Regions from separate parts of the Luteibacter sp. P1_D3 genome, predicted to be linked through region 2. Evidence: predicted binding sites of a transcription regulator. Region 2 holds the regulator's gene; each other region holds the start of a gene.
What was found. The regulator sigma-54, encoded in region 2, starts transcription at its own class of promoters, with help from an activator protein. The targets are predictions, from matches to a motif close to TGGCACGNGCNTTGC.
Positions count from the first base shown of each region.

Region 1: a site for sigma-54 is predicted at 5,164-5,178, ahead of glnA (type I glutamate--ammonia ligase). Genes of this name have one in related genera too.
Region 3: a site for sigma-54 is predicted at 1,891-1,905, ahead of flgB (flagellar basal body rod protein FlgB). Genes of this name have one in related genera too.

Region 1 covers NZ_JBFUAT010000063.1:4,298-10,672, reverse strand. The annotation lists gene AC1DYM_RS22270 (DHA2 family efflux MFS transporter permease subunit) at 1-1, shown strand, start outside; gene acpA (acid phosphatase) at 23-1,711, opposite strand; gene AC1DYM_RS22260 (DUF4034 domain-containing protein) at 1,862-3,403, opposite strand; gene AC1DYM_RS22255 (hypothetical protein) at 3,535-4,320, shown strand; gene AC1DYM_RS22250 (alpha/beta fold hydrolase) at 4,313-5,002, shown strand; gene glnA (type I glutamate--ammonia ligase) at 5,212-6,375, shown strand, end outside.
Region 2 covers NZ_JBFUAT010000021.1:28,302-34,676, forward strand. The annotation lists gene AC1DYM_RS14140 (KpsF/GutQ family sugar-phosphate isomerase) at 144-1,157, shown strand; gene AC1DYM_RS14145 (KdsC family phosphatase) at 1,178-1,726, shown strand; gene lptC (LPS export ABC transporter periplasmic protein LptC) at 1,732-2,322, shown strand; gene lptA (lipopolysaccharide transport periplasmic protein LptA) at 2,285-2,932, shown strand; gene lptB (LPS export ABC transporter ATP-binding protein) at 2,937-3,656, shown strand; gene AC1DYM_RS14165 (RNA polymerase factor sigma-54) at 3,756-5,237, shown strand; gene hpf (ribosome hibernation-promoting factor, HPF/YfiA family) at 5,355-5,705, shown strand; gene hprK (HPr(Ser) kinase/phosphatase) at 5,783-6,375, shown strand, end outside.
Region 3 covers NZ_JBFUAT010000001.1:293,870-300,244, reverse strand. The annotation lists gene AC1DYM_RS01405 (methyl-accepting chemotaxis protein) at 1-680, opposite strand, end outside; gene AC1DYM_RS01400 (chemotaxis protein) at 831-1,748, shown strand; gene flgB (flagellar basal body rod protein FlgB) at 1,944-2,363, shown strand; gene flgC (flagellar basal body rod protein FlgC) at 2,360-2,773, shown strand; gene AC1DYM_RS01385 (flagellar hook assembly protein FlgD) at 2,783-3,436, shown strand; gene flgE (flagellar hook protein FlgE) at 3,458-4,684, shown strand; gene flgF (flagellar basal-body rod protein FlgF) at 4,751-5,491, shown strand; gene flgG (flagellar basal-body rod protein FlgG) at 5,554-6,339, shown strand; gene flgH (flagellar basal body L-ring protein FlgH) at 6,348-6,375, shown strand, end outside.

The DNA.
Region 1 (6,375 bases), on a different contig from region 2:
AGCCGATTCATCGGCGATGCTCTTAGCCGGTGGCCGAAAAATCCAGCGTTTCCGTAAGATCCCCCGGCGCCGGTCCGCCCGCTGCCACCATCGCCTCCTCACGCGTCTTCAACCCGGGCAACTTTTCCAGGTTGAAGCGTCGCGTCAGGAAGCGCGCGATCGATCCCGTGTCGTAGATGGTGTGCTCCACATGGCCCTTCTTCGCGTACGGCGAGATCACCAGTGCCGGAATGCGCGTACCCGGCCCCCAGCGATCGCCCTTCGGCGGCGCGACGTGATCCCACCACCCACCATTCTCGTCGAAGGTGACGATGACGAGCATGTCCTTCCAGTGCGGGCTGGTGCGCAGCGCATGCACGACGCCAGCGATATGGCGGTCACCGGCTTCGACGTCGGAGTAACCGGCGTGCATATTGAGGTCGCCTTGCGGCTTGTAGAACGTGACCGGCGGAAGTTTCCCGGCGGCAACGTCGGCGAGGAAGCGATTGGTTTTTGCCGTCTCGCCGGTGCCGCCGTCACGCAGGTGTCGCTTCCGCGCTTCCGTGCCGGGCGCGAGCGTGACGAAGTAGTTCAGCGGCTGGTGATGCGGTTGGAAGTTGGGCGTCTGGGGGAAATGTTTCTCGTCACCTTCGCCGTCACCCTTGCCGTCGAGCGCAGCCTGAAAACCACCGCCATACCACGCCCAGTCCACGCCCTTGTCCGAAAGGACGTCGCCGATGTGCTTATGCTTCTGCGGCAGTAGCGTATTCGGGCTCGTTGCATCGGCGAGCAACGGGTTCTTCGGATCGACGTTGAAGCCGGGCGAGTAGGGCGGGCCTATCGTATTGACGGCGAAGAAGTCCGGCGTGAGCTGGTTGTGGTGGGCGAATTTGGGTTTGCCCTGCATGGCGCTGGCCGGCGACTCGTCGGCCATCTTCAAGCGGTAATCCAGTGGATCGCCGCTTTCGGTAACGGCGATGCCGAACTGCGCTGGGCTCTTGTCGGCGTCCGGATAGAACGGCGGCTGCGCGGCCACGAGGTACTGGTGGTTGAGAAACGAACCACCGAAGGCGCCCATGAAGAAGTTGTCGCAGAGCGTGTACTGCTCGGCGAGGCGCCACAAGCGAAGATGCACCGGTGCCGACGCGTAGTGGCCCATGGTCATCGCGCCGTTGTCGCCCCAGGCGACGAAGCCGTCGTTCTTGCCACCGTTGATCTGCAGCTGGTTGTTATAGAACGCATGCACGAGATCGCGCGTGACCAGGCCGTGCGGCAACGGGGTGCCGTCACCCGTATGCAAGGCCCAGGGCGCATTGGGCAGGCCGGTGATGTCCTGTTCGCCGACTTTGTACGGCTTGTGATCGACCACCTGCTGGTGTGGCACGAGCCCGCCCCAGATCGGCGGCAGCGTGGTCAGCGGCTTGCCGTCGCGATCGCGCTGCAGATAACGTTCCGCAGGCACGGCGCTCAAGGGCTGCTGCAAACCGGGGAACTCGGCGAACAGGTTATTGAAACTGCGGTTCTCCGCGTAGATCACGACGACGTGCTGGATGTGCTTTTCCAGCAGCGCGTCGAGTGCCTTGCCGCCGGGTGCTGGCGCAAGAGCTTTCGAATCGCCTGCGGCGACCTCAGCCACGCCGCCCAGTGCGAGCACGGCGCCCGTCGTGGCGAGGCCACCCAACAGGCGGCGTCGGCCGCTATCCGGCGTGTCGTTCTCGGTTTTCTTGGTCATGACAGGGATCGCAATGGCGGGGCGCCGGTCGACGAAGCCTGGGGAAGCATTCGACGGCCGCGAGGTAACGCACGCCCGTGGTGGGGCATGCAGGGTAAGCGATGTGGGCGGGCCCGCCAAACCCTGCCGTGGGGCACCTCGCCTTAGCGCTCAACCCGTCGACGGTTCCGGGTGCGCCGCGAGCCACGCACGTATCTCCGCGGCAGGACCCTGTTGCTTGGGATCGTCGCCGAAGCGTGCGAGGAAATCCCTGGCCGAGCGGTAGCGGTTCGGACTGTTCGTGTCCTTGTCCACGCATGCCCGAATGACATAACCGTTGGCGTTACCAGGGTCTCGCCGCATCAATTCGTCGGCAATCGCGCCTGCCTTCGGGTAGTTGTGTCCCTCGTGCGAGTAAAAGTCGCCAAGCATCGCGAGAACCCAGTCGTCCCTCTCGTGCTCGGTGGCGTAAACCATCAACGACTCCGCCAAAGCAGGCTCACCGAGGTAGCGCAACTCGACACCTGCGTCAGCGGCGACATCCACGTCGTCCGGATGCTCCTTCGCCGCGCGGATCAGCTCGGCCTTGGCCCATTCACGGTAATAGCCTTGCGTGGCGAGGTAACCCAACACATAGAGGGCGTCGCCCTGCGCGTTGTCGAACCGTATCGCTTCCACGGCGAGCACGAAGGCCTCGTCGCTCTTCCGTGCGCGGTTGGCGTCAGCGGCAAGCTGACTCAGGCTGTAGGCCGTGGCCACTTCATCGGCCAACGCCAGAAAGCGACCGTCCGTGGGGCGCGTGAGGTGCCCCTCAGTCGCAGCCTCGATGCGCGCATTGCCGGCGGCGACCCAGAGCAGAGGCGTGTTCTTGGCGGCGACGGCGGCTTCGTCGGCTTGTCGCGCGACCCATGCGGTGCTGCCGCCCCACTTCCGGCCCGTGAAGTCGGCCTGGTCCAGACGTAGGGGCAGGTTGTTCGGTTGCACCGCGAATCCACGTTCGATAGCGGCCATGGCGTAACGACTATCGCCAGTCAACACGCCCATGCGAAGCATGTCCGCGTAAATCGTCGGGATGGCCGGTGACATCGTCGCCGCGCGATCCAGATCCCGACGCGCGAGTTCAGCCAGCTTTCGCGCCTCGCGCCACTGTTCGCTACTCGTCTTCGAAGCGAAGTCGGCGCCGCGTGCGGCGAATGCGGCCTGCTGGTATTGCATGCCACTGGCGGCGACAGCGAAGACGCTGTCCGGTCGCTGGCGCAACCATGCATCGATGGCGGCACGCGTTTCAGCACCGGCGTCATGAAAGCCGGCCCTGCTCACCGCCTGGTCAAAGATGGCCGGATACCCGGGGTCGTGCATCTGCATCTGCAGATACCCGGCAAGCAGTCGGTCGACTTCGGCGCCCTTGCCGGCGGCGATGAGCGCGCGGAATCCCGCGATCTCCTTCATCTCGGTGAGTCGGTATCGGCAATAGGCCGCGACACCGTCCGTATGCCAATGCGAACCCGGCGGGTCGGGCATGTTTAAGCAGCGCTCGACCGGATCGGCGATCTTCGCTGCGGTCTGTACCTGCGCCATGAACGCATCGAGGGTCGGTGTCGCGGTGAAAGCGTGTCCCGCCTGATCGCCTGTCGACGTCACTTCCGGTGCTGGCCAGCTCTTCACAGCCGCCAGCGCAGCGACGGCCAGGAGCAATCCCCCCAAAAGCAGCACGCGTCGGTTTCCCTGCCTTGCCATATCCATCCCCTGTCATGGTCTGCGTTGCCCGGCGATCATAGCCGTAGCCACGGCGCAGGTGATACGACACAATCCGCCGAAATGGGCACGGGGCAGGGATGGACACCATGACGCGATCGACGGGAGGTCTCGCCACGACGGCATCCCTTGCCGTCGTCGCCTATGCCGCGATGGACATGTGTCACGAAGTGCTGGGGCATGCCGTAGCGATGCTGTTCCTCGATGACGTCACGCCTGTCCAACTGACGACGGTCGGTTTGAGCTCGCAGGGCGCGGTCAGTCGCGTCGTCGCCCTGGCGGGTCCGCTGGTGAACCTCATCCTGGGTGGGATCGCGATGGCGAGGTTTCGACGTCTCACCACGTTTGGCCCGGCGTCGTATTTTCTCTGGCTGTTCGCGACGATCAACCTGCTCAATGGCACCGGCTATGCCGTGTACTCCGGGGTGCTCGACTTCGGCGACCTGGCCGTGGTGATGGGCGGATGGGAGCCGCACATCGCCTGGCGTATTGGCATGGCCGGCCTGGGCGCGGCGGGGTACTACGTATCGCTTCGTCTCGCTTCGGTATCCCTCGCCAGGCGACTGGATACCGTTTCCATCGGACGGCACACCCTCCCTCGCCTGACCTGGCCCGCTTACCTTGCCGGCGGCTTGCTGCTCGCTGCGGGTGCAGCAATGAATCCCCTGCCGAAACTCTTCCTTCTGGTGGGAGTGACCGGCGGTTTCGGGTGCATGCTCGGTCTGCTTTTCGTGCCGGCGTTGACGGAACCTGCCAGGGCTGAGGCGACTCGTGCCGAGCCATGGCAAACCTCATGGGGGTGGATCGTCGGTGCCGTGCTCACTGCCGCCATCTTCGTTTTCGTCGTCGGGCCGGGCGTCGCATTGCATGACTGAGCTGGTGCTTCTTCCCGGGATGGATGGCACGGCGAAACTCTTCGAGCCCTTTATCGCAGCACTGGGAAACCGCATTTCCACGCGTGCGATCGCTTACCCGCGAGGCGGTGCGACCGGGTATCCGGAACTCACAGCCTGGATCCGGCAGCAACTGCCGCCGGGTGATTTCGTCCTGCTCGGGGAGTCGTTCGGTGGACCGCTCGCGGCGACCCTCGCCGCCGAACGGCCTGCCGGCCTGCGCGGATTGGTTCTGTGTGCCACGTTTCTGAGCAATCCCCGCCCGATGGCGCGCCACCTGTCACCTCTCATCGGTCTGCTCGGAATGTCTCAGGGGGTTGCCGCCATCGCCTCGCCTGCTCTGCTGGGGTGGCGACCGACTGCCCATGTCCGAAAGCAGTTCATTGCATCGGTCGGGGCACTGACCACGCGGACCCTGCAAGAACGTTTGCGCACGGTACTTGGGTCAGACGGGCCAACACGGTTTTCCGGCATCGACGTTCCCGTGTTGTGCCTGCGCGCGACGCGGGACTGGCTCGTGCCGCGCTCCGCAGCCGAGGCGATGCGGGCAATCCTGCCAGGGGCTCGAATCGTGGATGTGGATGGACCCCACGCGCTTCTGCTGACGGCTCCGACGATGTGCGCGGCGCTGGTGGAGGAGTTCCTCGGGAGGATTACGCCGTAGGGGTCGCCGCCTGGCGGGACCGGTGGCCGGACTTCCTCCAGGCCAGTGACTGGTGCAAGCGATGTGCAAATGCACCACTTTGGTGCATTTGCACATCGGCCTCACAGCCGTTCTATGATGCGAAAGCTTGGTCCTGGCGGCCCCGTCGATGGCGGTACTGCTGGCATGGCGATTGCTAAATGGACTCCGCCCACCTACCCGAGGTTTTTATGTCCGCCGCTTCGAAAGTGCTGAACCTGATCCAGGACGAGGAAATCGAGTTCGTTGATTTCCGCTTCGCCGACATCCTCGGCAAGCACCATCACACGACCTTTCCTGCTCACGCCATCGACGAGAGCACCTTTGAAGACGGCAAGATGTTCGACGGTTCGTCGATCGCCGGCTGGAAGGGCATCAATGAGTCCGACATGGTCCTCATGCCGGATCCGGAAACCGCCCACCTGGATCCGTTCAGCGCGCACAAGCAGCTGATCCTGCACTGCGACGTGCTCGAGCCGAGCACCATGCAGGCGTATGGCCGCGACCCGCGCTCGATCGCCAAGCGCGCCGAGGCCTACCTGAAGTCGACCGGCATCGCCGACACCGCCTTCTTCGGTCCGGAGCCCGAGTTCTTCATCTTCGATTCGGTCCGCTGGCAGAACGACATGGGCCGCGTGTTCTACGAGATCGGCTCCGAAGAAGCGGCGTGGTCGTCGCGCTACAAGTACGACGGCACCAATACGGGTCATCGTCCGGGCGTGAAGGGCGGTTACTTCCCGGTCGCACCGGTGGACAGCCTCGGCGACCTGCGCGCCGACATGTGCAAGGTGCTCGAGTCGCTCGGCCAGGTGGTCGAAGTGCACCACCACGAAGTCGCGAACGCGGGCCAGTGCGAAATCGGTACGCGCTTCAACACCCTGGTGAAGAAGGCCGATGAACTGATGACGATGAAGTACGTCATCAAGAACGTCGCCCACCAGGCTGGCAAGACCGTGACCTTCATGCCGAAGCCGATCGTCGGCGACAACGGTTCGGGCATGCACGTCCACCAGTCGCTGTCGAAGAACGGCGAGAACCTGTTCGCCGGTGACCTCTACGGTGGCCTGTCGCAGACGGCGCTGTGGTACATCGGCGGCATCTTCAAGCATGCCCGTGCGATCAATGCCTTCGCCAACTCGACCACCAACAGCTATAAGCGCCTGGTTCCGGGCTTCGAAGCACCGGTGATGCTCGCTTACTCGGCACGCAACCGTTCGGCCTCCTGCCGTATCCCGTACGTGTCGAGCCCGAAGGGTCGTCGCATCGAAATCCGCTTCCCGGACCCGATGCAGTCGGGCTACCTGACCTTCACCGTGCTGATGATGGCCGGTCTGGACGGCATCCTGAACAAGATC
Region 2 (6,375 bases):
GGCCGAAGGGTTCCGAAACGGACCCTGAACCACCGTTCGATGGCGGCGACGATAAAATGAGAATATGTAATGGTAATGGAAATCCGGTGTCGCAGAAATGGACATCCCGGGTCAAACGCCCCAACCCGGACCCCCGAGGCCGCATGAATGCCCGCACCGCACCGCCTCTCGATCACCCGCTCGTGAACGCCGATATCGTCGTCCGTAGTGCGCGTACCGTGATCGTCACCGAGGCAGCGGCCATCCGCGCCCTGGAAGAGAAGGTCGACGCCTCCTTCGTGGCGGCCTGCCGGATGATCCTGGCCTGCAAGGGCCGCGTGGTCGTCTCCGGCATGGGCAAGAGCGGCCATATCGCGCGCAAGATCGCCGCCACGCTGGCGTCAACGGGTACGCCGTCGTTCTTCGTCCACCCGGGCGAGGCCAGCCATGGCGATCTCGGCATGATCCAGCCGGACGATATCCTGCTCGGAATCTCCTACTCCGGCGAGACTGACGAACTGCTCTTCATCCTTCCCGCGATCAAGCGCCAGGGCATTCGGCTGATCGCGATCACGGGCAACCCGACGTCGTCACTGGCCCGGCAGGCCGACGTCAATATCGATGGCAGCGTGAGCTCCGAGGCCTGCCCGCACGGCCTGGCCCCTACCGCCAGCACCACGGCGGCCCTGGTCATGGGCGATGCGCTCGCCGTCGCCCTGCTCGAGGCCCGTGGCTTCACCTCCGACGACTTCGCGCGCTCGCATCCGGCCGGCAGTCTTGGCCGCCGCCTGCTCCTGCACATCGCCGATGTCATGCATGCCGGGGACGATGTTCCTCGCGTCCGCCGCGATGCCACGCTCAGCGAAGCGCTCGTCGAGATGAGCCGCAAGCACCTGGGCATGACCGCCGTGGTCGATGACGATGGCGTCCTGCTGGGCGTCTTCACCGACGGTGACCTTCGCCGCTGTCTCGACGACCACGGCATCGACCTGCGCAGCGCGACCGTCGCCCAGCTGATGACCCGGGGGCCGAAGACCATCGGCTCGGACAAGCTTGCCGTGGAAGCGGCGCAGCTGATGGAAAAACACCAGATCAACGCGCTGCTGGTCACCGATGCCGACGGGCGTGTGGTCGGCGCACTGAATATCCACGACCTGCTCCGCGCCCGCGTCGTCTGACGCCCAGCCACCAGAAGCCCATGCCCTACACGCATTACACCGAGATTCCCGCCGATGTCGCCGAGCGCGCCGCCCGAGTACGCGTGGTCGTTTTCGACGTGGACGGGACGCTCACCGACGGCCGCCTGTGGTACGCCGAAGACGGCCGCGAGACCAAGGTTTTCCACGTCCACGACGGCCTGGGCCTGAAGCGCCTGCAGGAAAACGGCATCAAGGTCGCCATCATCACCGCCCGCATCAGTCATCCGGTGTCGTTGCGCGCGGAGGAACTGGGTATCCAACACGTTTACCAGGGCCAGAAAGACAAGCGGGCCTGCCTCACCGAGCTGCTGGACGCCCTGCGCCTGACGCCCGAGCAATCCGCCTTCGTCGGCGACGACCTGCCCGATCTCGCTGCCATGGGCATCGCGGGACTCGCCGTGGCGGTCGCCAACGCCCACCCCTGGGTGGCCGAGCGCGCGCACGTCCGCACCCGCCTGTCCGGTGGCTACGGTGCCGCCCGCGAGGTGGCCGACCTGATCCTCGCCGCCCAGGGCAAGGCCGAAGCCGAGCGGGATCGCTGGTTGTGAACCTGATGCTCCTGTTCAAGGACCGCAGCGCCGCGGGGGTCGCCGGCGTGCTCGCCGCGCTGCTCGGTGCCAGCGTCCTGCTCTATTACTGGGTCGCCCCCGAGAAGAAGGTCGACGACTTCGTCGGACCGCCGCGCTCGGGCTACGTGCTCACCAACTTCAATCTCGATTCCTACAACGACTTCGGCCAGCCAGCCTTCAAGCTGATCGCGCCCCACCTGGAGCGCCGCGAAGACGACGAGTCGCTGTACATCAACGCGCCCGACTTCGTCCTGCCACCGACCAAGGACCTGACGGCGCCGCCCTGGAAAGGGCATTCGGAATACGGCTGGGTGAACAAGGACGGCAGTCTGCTCAAGCTGCAGGGCAAGGTCCATATGGACCGCATCGCCTTCGAGCAGAACCCGCCGGCCAGCATCGATACCTCCGAGGTCACCGCGTGGCCGAAGGAGAACCGTCTGGAGACGGCGGAGGCGGCCCGGATCGTTCAGGGAGCCTCTACAATGGATGGCGTTGGCATGCGCGCCAATCTCGATACCAAGCATTTGGAGCTCCTCGATGCAGTCCACACCGTCTACCCGCCGCGCAAGCGCTAAGGTCCTGCTTGCGGTGCTCGGCGTGGCATTCGCCACGAGCATGCCCGCCGTCGCCAAGCAGTCCGATCGCACACAGCCGACCAACGTCACCTCGAAGTCGTTCGACGGCACCCAGCAGCAGGCGAACAGCACCCAGCCGGGCAAGGTGATCTGGACCGGCAACGTACTGCTGACCCAGGGCACGCTGAAGATCACCGGCGACAAGGCGACCGGCTATCTCGACGCCGACAACCAGATCATCCGCGTCATCATCGACGGCAACCCGGCAACGGTGCAGCAGCTGGACGACCAGGACCTGCTGATGCGGGGGCACGCCAGCAACATCGACTACAAGCCGGAGGACCCGTCCAACAGCGGCAACGGCATCGCCGTGCTCACCGGCAACGCGCATGTCGACAAGCAGACGGATGGCGCCGACAAGAGCAAGCTCAACCAGAGCGACGGCGACAAGATCACCTACAACACGACCAACAGCACGATGACGGGCGAGAGCAACGGCCCGCAGCCCGTGCACATGGTCTTCCAGCCGAAGAACCCGCCTCCGGGCGCGGCTCCCGCCACACCCGCCACACCGACGGCCGCCAAGCCGCCCCAGCCGAAGAAGCCCTGACCCGATGCTTTCAGCCCAAGGCCTGCAGAAGCGCTTTCGCGCGCGCCAGGTAGTCCGCGATTTCGCCTTCTCCATCCGGGAAGGCGAAGTGGTCGGCCTGCTCGGCCCCAACGGCGCCGGCAAGACCACCTGTTTCTACATGGTGGTCGGCCTGATCCAGGCCGATGCCGGCTCGATCAAGCTCGATCAACAGGACATCACCGGCCTGCCCATGCACGCCCGCGCCAAGCTCGGCATCGGCTACCTGCCCCAGGAAGCCTCGGTGTTCCGACGCCTCAGCGTGTCCGACAACATCATGGCCGTGCTCGAACTGCGCGACAACATGACCACCCGGCAGCGTGAAGAAGAGCTGGAAAGCCTGCTCGACGAGCTGAAAATCGCCCATATCGCCGAACAGAAGGGCATCAGCCTGTCCGGCGGCGAGCGTCGCCGCGTGGAAATCGCCCGCGCACTGGCCGCACGGCCGCGCTACATGCTGCTGGACGAACCTTTTGCCGGCGTCGATCCGATTTCGGTCGGCGAGATCCAGCGCATCGTCCGCCACCTGAAGGAACGCGGCATCGGCGTGCTGATCACCGATCACAACGTCCGTGAGACGCTCGGCATCTGCGACCGCGCGTATATCCTCAATGACGGCGAAGTCCTGTCCCGGGGTACGCCCCAGCACATCCTCGCCGACGAGAAGGTGCGTGAGGTATACCTGGGCCGTGAATTCCGTATCTGATACATAGTCTATTCGGCCGGTGGGCCTGACTCACCGGAATGCTGGTTTGGAAAGGTCGCAAGGGGTTACGATGGATTCGACACCTCACGCATCCAAGGCATGAAACCCGGACTTCAGTTTCGCCTGCATCAGCAGCTCACGCTGACGCCCCAGCTGCAGCAGGCCATCCGCCTGCTTCAGTTGTCGCAGCTGGAGCTCGAGGCCGAGCTCCGCCAGATCGCGGAAAGCAATCCCCTGCTCGAGTTCGCCGAGGATGCCGAGGCCGAGGCCGAGTTGCCCGAGGATGGCGACTACGACGGTCCCGACTTCCCGTCACGCGATGAACTGCCCGCCAAGACCTCCAAGGCCGAGGAAGAATCGACTGCGACACCCTCGGAAGAGCTCGCTCCCGAGTGGGACGACGATCGCTTCCATGGCGAAGCCGGGGACTACGCCGGTGCGCCTTCGCGCTCAGGCAGCGGTGATGAGGACGGCTTCGAGCCGCAGAACGCCGCGCCGGAGAGCCTCCAGCAGCATCTCGAGTGGCAGCTCAACCTGTCCCAGTTCTCGCCGCGTGACCACGCGATCGCTACCGCGATCATCCACGCGCTCGATGAAGATGGTTACCTCCGTGACGGCGTCGAGGCAGTCGAAGCCGCCCTGCCCGCCGAGCTGCTTGCCAGCGCCGAGGAGATCGAGCGCGTGCGCCAACGCGTGCAACGCTTCGACCCCACCGGCATCGCCAGCCTGGACCTCCGTGACTGCCTGCTCTGCCAGCTGTCGCAGTTCGCCCTGGATACGCCGCATCGCGACCTGGCCATCCGCGTTGTCACCGATGAGCTCGAGCTCCTGGCGCGCAACGACGCAGCCAAGATCGCCCGCAAGCTCAAGGCCGCCGAGGACGACGTCGCCGCCGCGGCCACCCTGATCCGCAGCCTGGATCCACGCCCCGGCTCCGCCCTGGACGCCACGCCCGTGGAATACGTCGCCCCCGACGTCTACGCGCGCCGCGAAAACGGCCGCTGGCAGGTGAGCCTCAACCCCGACGCCCAGCCCCGGCTGGGCCTCAACCAGCATTACTGCAACCTCATCGCCCGCGCGCGGGGCGACGACGCCACCTGGATGAAGGGCCAGCTCCAGGAAGCCCGCTGGCTGCTGAAGAGCCTGCAGTCGCGCGCCGAGACGCTGACCAAGGTGGCCGACGTGATCGTGCGCCGGCAGAGCGCCTTCCTCGACTACGGCCCGGAGGCCATGCATCCGCTGGTGCTGCGCGAGGTGGCCGAGGAAGTCGGCATGCACGAATCGACCATTTCCCGGGTCACGACGCGCAAGTACATGCACACGCCGCGCGGTACCTTCGAACTGAAGCACTTCTTCTCCAGTGGCGTGGCCACGGAGGACGGTGGCAGCGCCTCGGCCACCGCGATCCAGGCCATGCTCCGCAAGCTCATCACGGGCGAGGACGCGCGGCGCCCGCTGTCCGACCAGGCCCTGGCCGAGGAACTCCATCGACGCGGAATTCAGGTAGCCCGCCGTACGGTAGCCAAGTACCGGGAAGCCCTGCGCATCCCCAGTTCCAGCGAACGTGTCCGCGCCAGTTGAGGCGCGGGGAACCCTCACGGAGGTCCACGGTCACATCATTTCAGGCTTGAGGAACGGCACTCCGTCGTTCCGCACTCGTCGCCACCAAGGCGGCACCCTCAGCAAGAAGGAGGCGTCATGCAAATCCAGATCAGCGGCCAGCACATCCATCCCACCCCCGCCCTGCGCGAGCGCGTGGAGCAGCAAATCGGCCGCTTCGAACGCCTTTTCGACAACATCACTGCGCTCGACGTGGTCCTCTCCGTCGACAAGAACGAGCACAAGGCCGGCGGCACCCTCCATTGCGCCGGCGTCCGCCTTCACGCCGACGGCGTGGCGCGTCTCGAGGACGAAAAGAAGCCGGACGCCCTCTACAAAGCCATCGACGCCATGATCGCCAAGCTTGCCGACCAGCTGAAAAAGCACAAGGAAAAGCTCAAGGATCACCACAACACCGAGGGCCGCGACGCGCGCGTCGCCACGCCCTGAACCCCCGTCCACGCTTGATGGCACAATAGCCCCAGCCGGCGCCCTCGCGCCGGCTTCGCCATTTCAAGGGATCCAGCGTGGACCGGCTGACCGCCAGACAACTCTTCGACGGAGTACACGAGCGCATGGCGCTGCGTTGGGCCGCCGGCATGCGCGGCGAATCGCGCGTGCTCGAACCCAACACCAAGCAGAGTCGCCGCCCGTCCCTGGTCGGTTACCTGAACGTGATCTACCCGAACAAGGTGCAGATCATCGGCACCGAGGAACTCAACTTCCTCGACGGCCTGGAGCCGCGCCAGCGCTGGGAGGCGATCCACAAGATCGCCGCCTACCAGCCGGCTGCGCTCATCGTCACCAAGGACCAGGCGATCCCCTCGGATCTGCGCGAAGTCGCCGAGGAAACCGATACCCCGCTGTGGCAGAGCACCCGCCGCGGCCACGAGTTGCTCACCTACCTGCAATACCACCTGGCGCGCACGCTCGCGCCGAGAGTCACCCTGCACGGGGTGTTCCTCGAGGTGTTTTCGATCGGCGTGCTGATCACCGGTGAGCCCGGCTCGGGCAAGAGCGAGTTGGCGCTGGAGCTGGTCAGCCGTGGTCATCGCCTGGTCGCCGACGACGCCACCGAGTTCACCCTGATCGCGCCCGACGTGATCGACGGCGCCTGCCC
Region 3 (6,375 bases), on a different contig from region 2:
TCGTCGAGCTGGCCGGCGAACTGACCGACCGCCTCGGTGGTCTGATCGATCTCGGCGGTGGCCTGGGTGGTCTTCTCGGCGAGCTGCTTGACCTCGTCGGCGACCACGGCGAAGCCGCGGCCCGCCTCACCCGCGCGCGCCGCCTCGATCGCGGCGTTCAGTGCGACGAGGTTGGTCTGGTGGGCGATGTCCTGCACCGTCGCGGTCAGTTTGCGGATCGCGGTGAAGTATTCGGAGAACTGCGCGTGGTTGCGGCTCATGCCCGAAAGGGCGCTGCGCAACAGGCGCAGCTGACCATCGAGGTCGCCGGCCGTGGCGAGGCCCTGGCTGCCCGAGTCGCCCATGCCGGCGGCGCCGGCGTAGGCCTGATCGAGCGCCGTCGAAATCCTGGCGCTGGCGTCCGTCAAACGTCCGGCGGTATCGCGGGCGCCATCGACCACCTTGCCCAGTTCCAGCAGGGTGCCACCGAGCGCCTGTGCATTGGTCAGGACCATGCCTTGCTGCTCGATTGCCTGGATGGTCGTCGCCGGCGCGGTGCGCGGCTCCGCTGGCTTGAGCAGGGCGCCCATGGCGCTGGCCGCGGCAGGGTACTGCGCGGAGAGGGCGCGAACGCGCGCCGCATCGCCCTGGGAGGCGGCGTGGGCGAGGAGGCGGACGTGCTGGCTCCAGAGGAGGGTCATGATTTCGCTTTCGTCGGAGGGTCGCTCCACTTAATCGGTCGGGAGCGTCAGGACTTGAGTCATGCAATCGGCGTGCCATGCTCGTGACTACAGAAACCTCCAACACCGCCGATACCGTTGGCGACACCTTCTGTAGATGCCTCGCACGTCATGGCCCGACCGCTGCTCGACACCGTGGATACCTTTACCCGCCTGGCGGGCCACAATCGCGTGGCCATGCTGCTGTTTCGCCTGGGCGATCGCCAGGCGTTCGGCATCAACGTCTTCAAGGTTCGCGAAGTGCTTCGCCGGCCGCGCCTGGAGCGGATGCCGAGCATGCATGCCCTGGTCTCGGGCAGTTTCGACTACCGCGGCAGCACCATCCCGGTTATCGATCTCGCCGCGGCCATGGGCTATCCGCCGCTGGCCAGCGTCGACGGTGCGCATCTCATCGTTACCGAGTTCAACCTCTCCGTGCAGGGATTCCTGGTCTCGGACGTCGACCGCATCGTCCACGTGGATGGCGCCCACCTGACCGCGCCGTCGGCCGCGCTCGGCTATGGCGCGCGCGTCAACGCGGTGACCCGGCTGGACGGCGATCTGCTCGCCGTCGTGGATGTCGAACAGGTGCTGTCGTCGGTCTCGCCCCCGCTCGTGCAGCTCTCCGACCGTGTCCAGCAGGCGGCCCACGTGCAGCAGGCAGGTAACCGCCGGATCCTGGTGGTCGACGATTCGGCGGTCGCCCGCACCCAGCTGGTCGACCTGTTCCGCAAGATGGACCTGGAATGCGTGATCGCCAAGGATGGGCGGGAAGGACTCGACACGTTGCGCACCCTGGCGATGGGGCCGGTCGGTGAGCGGGTGGACCTGGTCGTCTCCGATATCGAGATGCCGCTGATGGACGGCTACGCGCTGACCACCGCGATCCGGGAAGACGTCCAGCTGCGCCACATGAAGGTGCTCCTGCACAGCTCGCTGAGCGGCGTCTTCAACGAGGCGATGGTGGCCCGCGTCGGCGCCGACAAGTTCATTGCCAAGTTCCAGCCGGACATCCTCGCCACCGCCGTGCTAGACCTCCTGCCGGCCTGACGTCGTTCCGGCCGATCGCGACGGTCACCCGTCGCTGACGCGGCAGGGGGTGGCGCCGGATTTCCGGCACTCTCCCCGAAAACGTCCTCCCGCTTCATCGCAAACGGCGCCGCGGCGCCGTTTCGTGTATGTGGCCCCCGCGTGGCACGCGTCTTGCTCAACCCTTCGGGCCAAGCTCACGAGGGGGCCACGCCCATGATCGACAAACCGGATCCGCTGTTAGGTATGCACGCCCAGGCCCTCGGCCTGTGGCAGCGCCGTGCGGAAGTCATTTCGTCGAACCTGGCCAATGCCGACACGCCGGGCTTTCTCGCGCGCGACCTCGATTTTCGCAAGGCGATGACCGCCGCCAGCGGGACCAGCGATGGCCCCGGCCTGTCGATGACGGCCACCGAGGCGGGTCACATCGGCGGCAACCCGGCGTTTGCCGCGGCCGACGCCGACAAGCTCGCGTATCGCGTCGAGACCCAGCCCACGATGGATGGCAACACGGTCGATACCCAGGTCGAACAGGCCCAGTTCGCCGCCAACGCCATCCATTACCAGGCCTCGCTCAGCTTCATCACCGCGCAGATTCACGCGATGCGCATGGCTATCACAGGATCCAGCTCATGAGCCTGCTCAAGATCTTCGACGTCGCCGGTTCCGGCATGGCCGCCCAGTCGGCCCGACTCAACACCACGGCCAGCAACATGGCCAACGCCGACAGCCTGGCGAGCAGCGAAGCCGGCGCGTACCACGCGAAACAGCCCTTGTTCTCGGCGGTGCAGCAGCAGGTMAACGGGCAGATGGAAAACGGTGGCGTGCGCACGCTCGGCATCACCGAGAGCCAGGCCCCGATCCAGGCGCGTTACGAGCCGTCCAATCCACTCGCCGACGCCAACGGCAACGTCTATTCAAGCAACGTCAATACGGTCGACGAGCTGGTCAACATGATCTCCGCGTCGCGCTCCTATCAGAACAACGTCGAAGTCATGAACAGCGCCAAGCAGCTCATGCAGAAGACGCTCGACCTCGGCAAGTAAGGAATCCTCATGGTAGACGCCGTCAACGGAAACAGTTCCTCGTCTTCATCGTCATCGTCATCGACTGGCCAGCTGCAGCAGCAGACGCTGAACCAGTCTGACTTCCTCAAGCTGATGGTCACCCAGATGACCAACCAGGATCCGACCAAGCCGATGGATTCCACGCAGATGGTGGCCCAGATGGCGCAGTTCTCGCAGGTGGCCGCCACCCAGGAGTTGCAGAGCTCCTTCGACTCACTGGCCTCCAACCTCACCGGTGACCAGTTCGTACGCGCCGCCGCGCTCGTCGGCCAGGAAGTGCTGGTGCCGTCGACCGCCGGCAAGCTCGAGGACTCCTCGATGAATGGCGCCGTGAACGTGGGTACCTCGGGTACTTACGTCAACGTGCAGATCAAGGATACGGCGGGCAACGTCGTCCGCACGATCAGCCTCGGTCAGCCGGACGCGGGCCTCGCCCAGTTCAGCTGGGACGGCAAGTCCGACGACGGCACGCAGCTGCCCGACGGCGTTTACCAGATGTCCGCCACTTCCGGCGGCACGGCGATCGATACCTTCGCTCGCGGAAAGGTGGAAGGCGTCGGTGCCTCCGGTACCGACGGAACCTACGTGCAGGTAGCCGGCTACGGCGGCGCCCTGCTCAGTCAGATCGCGCAAATCCTGTAACTCCAGCAAGGAAAACCCACCATGCCTTTCGATATCGCCCTAAGCGGCATCAACGCGGCGTCTTCCGACCTGGAAGTCACCGCGAACAACATCGCCAACGTCAACACCGTCGGCTTCAAGGGCTCGCGCGCCGAGTTCTCGCAGGTCTACTCGGCGGCCGGGAACAATCTCTCCGCCCAGGTCGCCGGCAGCGGCGTGCGCCTGACCAACATCGCCCAGCAGTTCAGCGACGGTGCCGCGACGCAGACGGGCAACTCCTACGACTTCGCCATCAGTGGCGCCGGTTTCTTCACGGTGCGCGACGGCTCAGGCTATTCGTATACCCGCGCCGGCAATTTCCATCCCGATGACAACGGCAATGTCGTCAACGCAACGGGCCAGAACGTGCAGGTGTATCCGCCGACCGCCAATGGCGGCTTCGACATCAGCAGCCTGGCCGACCTGAAGCTGACCACGGGCTCGAGCCCCGCCAAGGCATCGACCAACATCGGCCTGACGGCGAACCTCGCCGCCAGCGCGACGGCTCCGACCGGCGGCGCGTTCGATCCGACCAACGACAAGACCTACAACACGCTCTCCACGTTCCAGGCCTATGACTCCCTCGGCGCGTCGCACACGGTCAACGTGTACTACACGAAGGATGCGACCAATCCGAACACATGGAGCGCCAATATGACGGTCGACGGTACCCAGGTCGGTACCGCGCAGCAGATGACCTTCAGTGCGGGCGGTGCGATCCTCACCCCCGCCGGCGGCAAGCTCAACTTCGGCGCCGTTTCGCCCAACCCGGGCGCGACGCCGCTGAACCTCAGCATCGACATGACCAAGGTCACCCAGTTCGGCGACAGCTCGTCGACCACCGCGGTGTCGAACGACGGCTACGCCGCCGGCACGTTCTCCAACATCGACGTGGCCAAGGACGGTACGGTCTCGGCGAAGTACTCCAACGGCGCGAGCGTGCCGCTCGGCCAGCTCGCCATCGCGACCTTCGCCAACGACCAGGGCCTGCGCCAGCTCAATGACACCAACTGGGCACCGTCGTCGGAATCGGGTCAGCCGATCCGCGGCACGGCCAACGCGGGTGGCCTCGGAACGATCCAGTCCGGTTCGCTCGAAGCGTCCAACACGGCCGACCTGACCGCGCAGCTGGTCAATATGATCAAGGCGCAGCGTAACTACCAGGCCAACGCCCAGGTCATCTCGACCGACAACACGTTGACCCAGACCATCATCAACATCCGCAACTAAGCGTGACCGCGTGCGCGGCCTCCGGGCCGCGCACGCCCGTTTTCGCCGTCGAACAGGGGTTCCGTCATGGATCGTTCCGTATATGTCGCGATGACCGGCGCCACGCAGATCATGCGCGCGCAGGACGAAGTGGCACACAACCTCGCCAACGCCAATACCACCGGCTTCAAGGCGGAGTTGTCGGCGTTCCAGAGCCTGCCCGTGCAGGGCGACGGCATGCAGACGCGCATCAACGGCGTGGCCCAGGGCACCGGCTGGGACACGACCGCCGGCGCGCAGATGCAGACCGGCAACGATCTGGATGTCTCGGTGCAGGGCGACGGCTGGATCGCGGTCCAGGGTGCGGACGGCAACGAGGGCTATACCCGCGCGGGCAACCTGCGGATCAACGCCGACGGTTTGTTGACGGACGCGCGTGGTAATGCCGTCGTGGGCGGCGGCGGTCCGATCACCATCCCGCAGGCTTCCAGCGTGAAGATCGGTTCGGACGGCACGATTTCCGTCGTTCCGCTCGGCGAGTCCCCGTCCACCATCGCCACGACCGACCGGATCAAGCTCATCAACCCGGGCAACGACCAGCTGACCTACGGCAGCGACAGCCTCATGCACATGAAAGACGGTAGTACGCCCCAGGCGGATGCCGATGTCCGGGTCGTCTCCGGCACGATCGAATCGAGCAACGTCAACCCGTCCGACGTGCTCGTAAAGATGATTTCGCTGTCCCGCGAGTTCGAGATGCAGGTGCGTTCGATCAAGACCGCCGACGAAAACGCCCAGTCGGCATCGAAATTGCTACAGGTGGGTTAACCACCGCCACGCGACGCAATTCCGTCGCCGGCATGTAAAGCGCCCAAGCGCAGGAGTCAACGATGTTCTCGTCCCTCTGGATCGCCAAGACCGGCCTCGATGCGCAGCAGACGCGCATGGACGTCGTCTCGAACAACCTGGCCAATACGAACACCACGGGCTTCAAGCGGGCCCGCGCCGAGTTCGAGGATCTGACCTACCAGAACCGCGGCCAGGCCGGTGCACAGACGACCGAGCAGACCCAGTCGCCCACCGGCTTCATGATGGGTACCGGTGTCCGTGTGGTCGGCACGCAGAAGATGTTCGACCAGGGCGGTTCGCAGCAGACCGACAACCCGCTCGACGTACGCATCGACGGTCGTGGCTTCCTTCAGGTGACCCTGCCGGACGGCACCGTGGGCTATACGCGTGACGGCTCGCTCAAGCGTGACCAGGACGGCCAGATCACCACCAACGACGGCTATCCGCTCGAGCCTTCCATCACGATCCCGGCGAACGCCAGCACGGTGACCATCGGCAAGGATGGCACGGTGAGCGTCACTACCGCCGCCAACGCCGCGTCGCAGCAGGTCGGAACGATCCAGCTCGCCGACTTCGTCAACCCCGCCGGCCTGCAGCCGCGTGGTGACAACCTTTACCTGGAGACCGCGTCCAGCGGCGCTCCACAGACGGGCACCGCCGGCCTCAACGGCCTCGGCACCCTCGACCAGAACGCCCTCGAAGCGTCGAACGTGAACGTCGTCGAGGAAATGGTGAACATGATCGAGACCCAGCGCGCCTACGAGATGAACTCGAAGGCGATCTCGACGGCCGATCAGATGCTTCAGTTCATCTCCAACAAGACCTGAGACACGTCATGAATCGTTCCTTCGCCCGCATCCTGC